Regions from separate parts of the Dietzia sp. JS16-p6b genome, predicted to be linked through region 1. Evidence: predicted binding sites of a transcription regulator. Region 1 holds the regulator's gene; the other holds the start of a gene.
The links. Region 1 encodes LexA, which represses DNA repair genes until DNA is damaged. Its sites were predicted from a motif close to CGAACANNTGTTCG; they were not measured.
Positions count from the first base shown of each region.

Region 2: a site for LexA is predicted at 1,693-1,706, ahead of CT688_RS12810 (HNH endonuclease signature motif containing protein). Genes of this name have one in related genera too.

Region 1 is NZ_CP024869.1:1,924,668-1,927,873, forward strand. Features, by position in the region: gene CT688_RS08745 (hypothetical protein) at 1-45, opposite strand, end outside; gene nrdR (transcriptional regulator NrdR) at 126-584, opposite strand; gene CT688_RS08755 (hypothetical protein) at 699-1,061, opposite strand; gene lexA (transcriptional repressor LexA) at 1,290-1,958, shown strand; gene hflX (GTPase HflX) at 2,057-3,206, opposite strand, start outside.
Region 2 is NZ_CP024869.1:2,788,327-2,791,532, forward strand. Features, by position in the region: gene CT688_RS12790 (cytosine deaminase) at 1-703, opposite strand, end outside; gene CT688_RS17365 (helix-turn-helix domain-containing protein) at 897-1,586, shown strand; gene CT688_RS12810 (HNH endonuclease signature motif containing protein) at 1,711-3,206, shown strand, end outside.

The DNA.
Region 1 (3,206 bases):
GACGAACGGCACCAACAGTGACGCGCTCGCAACCACCCGGAGCATGGTCTGAGAGTAGATCACTGCCGCGGAACGGGGCTCAGCGCGGCGGGCCCGCGCTCGTCGCTACGACGAAGAACCCTCGCTCACCGGTGAGCGGCGTGGCGCTCTCTGAGTGCGATGATCTCGCGCTCGAAGTCTGCTGCGGAACTGAACTGCTTGTACACGGAGGCGAAGCGCAGATAGGCGACCTCGTCGAGATCCTGGAGAGGTCCCAGGATGGCCAGTCCGATCTCATGAGCGGGAACCTCGGACGCCCCGCCGGCCCTGACCGCATCCTCGACCTGCTGAGCGAGCCGCCGGAGCGCGTCCTCGTCGACCGACCTCCCCTGGCAGGCGCGGCGCACGCCGCGGACCACTTTGTCCCGACTGAAACGTTCCGTCACGCCGTTGCGTTTGAGGACGGTCAACAGCGGTGTCTCAAGGGTGGTGAACCGGTGTCCGCATTCGGGGCACTCGCGTCGACGCCGTATCGCCTGCCCCTCGTCGACCGACCGCGAATCGATCACCCGAGAGTCCTCGTGGTGACATATGGGGCAGTACATTCCAGCTTCGCCATTCGTCGACCTGGTTCGAACCGGTCCACCGGCCGGAGCCGACAGCGGTGCGAGGGCGACGGGCCGCCGTCCCGGGACCATTCTAGAAGGCGATGCCGTGGGTCACGCGTAGGCGGGCCCGCCCACGAGGGCCAACGCCAACAGCATCAGGATTCCGAAGACGATGCCGCCGACCACCAGCGCCCAGGTCGGCACGTCGTCCACCACCGGTGCAGCCGGTCTCGCCTCCACCCCGCACGCCCTGACCTGACCCGTGGACGCCGTCCGCACGCTCACCCGGCGACCGGGTGCCACCGACCGCGTGGGCACCTTCCGGCCACGGTCGAGGGTGCGGGTGACGGACGGGACCTCGGCAGGGACGCGCGTCCCCTCCCTGGGTGAATCGAACCGGTCGTGCGCGGTCGCACACACCTCCGTCCACGGGATGGACGGACGCGATCGTTGCTGCATTTCCAGGACGGTCATGACCACTCCCCACTCGATACTCCGTGCGAACCGGATTCGCACACTCGTGTGACTACTTGTGCACATCTGTTCGAACCCGAACGTGCCTAGAGTTGTATCACGCGGGTCCGACAGAGTCGACACCTGCGCGCGAATTCTTCGAACACCTGTGTGGCGCCCCCGCCCGGTCCGACGTAGGGTGTACACAGAAAGAGACGTCGAACACCCATTCGCTGAAGGGACCGCCGCATGCCCAAACCAGACTTCGAGGCCCTGACGACACGCCAGAAGAGCGTGCTGTTGCACATCCACGACACCGTCAAGGAGAGGGGTTATCCGCCGAGCATCCGGGAGATCGGTGATGCGGTCGGCCTACAGTCCACCTCCTCCGTGGCCCATCAGCTGCGGACCCTGGAGAAGAAGGGCTTCCTGACCCGCGACCCCCACAAGCCGCGGGCGGTCGACGTCCACGGCGTCCCCGGTCAGCGATCGCGGGGGCGACGTGCACCCGCGCAGGAGGACGTACGGCCCGGCGGAGCCGTCGAACCGGTCTACGTCCCGGTCCTGGGGCGGATCGCGGCCGGCGGTCCGATCCTCGCCGAGCAGGCTGTGGAGGAGGTATTCCCCCTGCCCTCCGACCTGGTGGGATCAGGAGACCTGTTCATGCTCAGGGTTGTTGGCGAATCGATGATCGACGCCGCGATCTGTGACGGCGACTATGTGGTGGTCCGTCGGCAGAATGTCGCCGACAACGGCGAGATCGTGGCGGCGATGATCGACGGCGAGGCCACGGTCAAGACGTTCCGCAGGGATTCGACCGGGGTCTGGCTCCTGCCCCACAACCCCTCGTTCCGTCCCATCCCCGGAGAGCACGCGACGATCCTCGGGAAGGTCGTGACCGTCTTCCGCAAGCTCTGAGCCTGTGCCGATGGTGCGTCGCCTGACCTCACCCGGCCGAGGCGGGAACCACGATCGCGACGTGCGTCAGGGCAGATCGGACCCTCACGGCGCTCTGGTCAGGCGACCCCGTCACGCCGGTCGGGGACGCGATACTCGTCGAGTTCTCCCGCCACTGAGGCGGGGAGTCGAACCTCTATCCGGGTTCCGTCCTTCGTGTGATCCTCGGCGACCACAGCGCCCTCCGCGTGGACACGGGAGACCACGTCTCCCCTCGTGAAGGGGATCTCGAGCGTGACCCGCGTGTCCCCCGAGGCGACCACCCCCATGATCCTCTCGAGGAGTTCGTCGACACCCTGACCCGTCGCCGCCGACACGAACACCGCGTCCGGTAGCGCGTGGTGCAGCTCCGTCAGCACGACGGGGTCGGCCACATCGATCTTGTTGATCACCACGAGTTCGCGGGGCCTCTCGGCGTGCTGCTCCTCCACGACGTCGTTGATGACTGTCCGGACGGCGTCGATCTGGCGCAACGGGAACGTGTCAGATCCGTCCACCACGTGCAGGAGGAGCTCGGAATCGACGACCTCTTCCAACGTCGACCGGAACGCCTCGACGAGCTGCGTCGGGAGGTGCCGGACGAATCCGACGGTGTCGGTGAAGACCACCACTCGCCCATCGGGGAGCTCGGCGCGCCGGGTCGTCGGGTCCAGGGTCGCGAACAGTGCGTTCTGGACCAGCACTCCCGCGCCCGTCAGTCGGTTGAGCAGACTCGACTTGCCGGCGTTGGTGTACCCGGCGATGGCGATCGACGGCACCGGGGTCGCGCGCCGTCGATGACGCTTGGTGTCGCGCGCCTGCTTCATGCCCTTGATCTCCCGGCGGAGTCTGGCGGTGCGCTCCCTGATCCGACGGCGGTCGGTCTCGATCTTCGTCTCACCGGGGCCACGGAGCCCGACGCCACCGTTGCTCCCCGCCCTGCCGCCGGCCTGCCGGGAGAGCGCCTCGCCCCAGCCGCGCAGCCGCGGGAGCATGTACTCCATCTGCGCAAGCGAGACCTGGGCCTTGCCCTCACGACTGGTGGCGTGCTGGGCGAAGATGTCGAGGATCAAGGCGGTGCGGTCGATCACCTTGACGTTGACCACCTTCTCGAGGGCGATGAGCTGGCCGGGTGTCAGTTCACCGTCGCAGATCACCGTGTCCGCGCCCGTCGCGGCGATGACGTCCTTGAGGGTCCTGGCCTTACCGGAACCGATGTAGGTGGCGGGG
Region 2 (3,206 bases), 860 kb from region 1:
CGATCAGTCTGTGCGTCTCGGCGACACTGTCCGGGGCGATGTGGGGGGCGCCGCCGATGAGGTCGGCCCCGGCCTCCATGGCCGCGCGGACGCAGTCGGCGGGATCGTCGTCGCCCGCCATCGCGACGATCTGCAGGTCCAACTCGTCCGCGAGTTCGTCACGCACCCGGACCAGGGCCCGGATCCCGCGAAGGGGATCACCGTCGTCGTGGAGGTCGACGTGGGTGCGTACCGCCGTGGTGCCGCTGGCGACCAGGCGACGGGCCGCCTCCAGCGCCCGATCATGGATCTCGTCCTCGTCGACCGTGGCGGAGAAGGCCCTCCACGCGTCGATCGCCGCGCCGAGGTCGCACCCCGGCGGCCTGGTCGCACCCCAGCTCAGGGCCTTGTCCAGGTGCGCGTGGGGTTCCGCCGGCGCCGTCAGGGCGAGGTAACCATGACCGTCGATCACTGCCGGGCGGTGAGCCTCGGGGCCGGCCCCGCCCGCCCCCTCGTCATCGTCGGCCCCGTCCACCTCCGTGACGGCGACGACCACACCACCCTCGATGTCCAGATCGACGACCCGGCCGTCGGGCAATCCGACCCCGGTGATGCGGTCAACCCGCCTCGGGCCTGCGGTGCGAGCCCTCCCGTCGTGCGGCCTCGCCGGGGAGGCGTCGCGGCCCGCTGCTACGTCACCACGCTGGCGTGTGAGTGTGTCCACTGACTGGGTTCTCCTGCTCTGCCGGACCGTCCCCGACCGGGTCGGTATGGTGTCCTTGCGCTTTCGCTCAGGACGCGGGATATTGACCTCGTCAATACAGATCAGTGTCACGGGCGGGTGTTTCGACCGGATTACCCCGCCGGATCTGGCCTGTAACCGCTCACAGAGCGCTCGCGGAGAACGGGAGGCACCGGTGTCGGGACTTCGGGAAGACGGTCTGACGCGCCTGGGTTCCCGCATCCGGCATCACCGTCAGCAGCTCGGCCTGACCCTCGTGGAGGTGGCGGGCCACGCCGGCATCTCCCAACCCTTCCTCAGCCAGATCGAGCGAGGCAAGGCCGCCCCGAGCATGTCGACCCTCGAGGGCCTCGCGCACGCCCTGGGCACCACCCAGGCGCACCTGCTGGAAGCGGTCGACTCCGGCGACCAGGCGGCAGGCCGCCCGACGACGACCGACCGGGCAGCGTCCGGCGGCGGCGCCCCGACGACCCCCGACGGCGCGACGAGTCCCGACGGCGCGACGAGTCCCGACGGCGCGACGGCCGCGTCGGCCGCCCAGGTCGACATTCGCCGCGCGTCGGAGGGCGCCATTCTCACCCGCGCGGAGGGCACGGTAGGGGGCCACACCCGACTGCTGCCGGGCGGGCCGAACGACACGCAGTTCCTCGAGTTCGTGGAGACCAATCACGTCCCGGGTCGGTTCTTCGAGCACCCCGGCCGCGAGTGGATCTACGTCACCCGTGGCACCGTCCTGCTCGAGGTGGGCGGGTCGCTGAGCAGATTGGAGCCGGGTGACGTGGCGCGGTATGACGGGACACTCCCCCACCGCTGGTACGTACCCGAGGGCGGCACGGCGTGCCTGATCGTGGTGCGGCCAGGCTGAGGTGTCGGACCCGGCACCCTTCTGACCTGCGGTGCCCTGCAGGGGCCTTGCAGGGCACCGCAGGTCACACGCGCCGGTCGCCGCCCCCGGACAGCATGTCGTACCTCGAACATACGATCGAATCATGACCTCACCCACACCTCGCCTGTCCGACGGCACCGCGCCATGTGACCGCCCCACGCCACATGACGACGCCGACCCTCCTGACACGCTGGTGCCACCTCCTGGATTCACCACTGCGACAGGGCCGGCATCGCCCGTCCTGGTGCCCGAGGCGTTCGCCCGGTGGGATCCCGGCCAGCAGCGTGGCTACCTCACCCAACGAACGATCTACGCGGCCGAAGGGCGGACCCTCGCCTACGCCTACGACTGTGTCCGTTCGGCCGCCGACGGCTTCGCCACCGAGGGCGACCCACACCGCGACCCGTGGGAGGCGGCTGCCACGATGATCGGCGCCTCTATGGCTCTCTCCCGTCACGGGGCATCACGCCTGGTGACCACCGCGGTCGAGCTGACCGAGCGGCTTCCCCGCACCGCGGCGCTTCTGGCGACGGGATGGATAGGGATCCTCGCCGCCCACACCATCGCCGAGGAGACGGCCCTGGTGGCCGATCACCTCATGCCCGACGTTGACCGCCGGATCAGCGAGGGGCTTGCTCCCACCAGGCGCCGGACACACCCGCCGCGGCTGGGGCCGCTGCGCAAGATGCTCCTCAGGACAGTCTCCGCCTGCGATCCGCTGGGTGCTGACGCCCGCGCCGAACAGTCACGACGCGGTCAGGACGTGGAGCTGGTGCCCCTCCGCGACGACCGGGCGATCATCACGGCCACGCTCACCGCCGAGGACGCACTGGAGATCGCGGACCGTGTCGAGGCGCTCGCCCGCACCGCACCGGCGGGCGATCCGCGAACGCTCGGCCAACTTCGCGCGGCCGGACTGCTCGCGCTCAGCCGTGGGTGGAGTTGCCTGCCCGACCCACGAGGGGAACACCCCGGCGACCCGGAGGCCCGGTCCGCGGCGCGTCGGGTGGTCCTCCACGCCTACGACGACGGCAGCCCGGGCAACCGCGGGATCTCCCTCGCCGGATACGGACCGGTCACCGGGCACACCGCGGACGAACTGCAGCGCGACGTCAGGCACCGCGTCACCGAACTCTCCGAACTCGCGGACCCCGATTCCGCCGCCGCCCGACGCCACGCCCCGTCCGAGGCCCTGGCCCATTTCTGCCGTGGACGCGACGGCACCTGTGTGTTCCCCGGTTGCCAGACACCGGCCGAGAAGTCCGACCTCGACCACATCATCCCCTTCGACCACGACCGTCCCGAACGCGGCGGGCACACGACCTGTGACGACCTCGGGAGCCTCTGCCGTTTCCACCACAGGCTCAAGACCGACGGAGTGTGGGCCTACTACCGGGACACCGACGGTTCCTATGTGTGGATCCACGGTCCCCACCATCCGGATCGAGACCCCGGAACCCGTGTCACGACGTATCCCACGGGCCCACTCTCGGACCACGCCGCTCCCCGACGACCCGAGGCGAGCCGGCGTCAGCGGGAGGCCGCCGAGGCGGGCGCGACCGGCAGCGGATGTGCGGAGTCCCGGAGACGTCCACACGT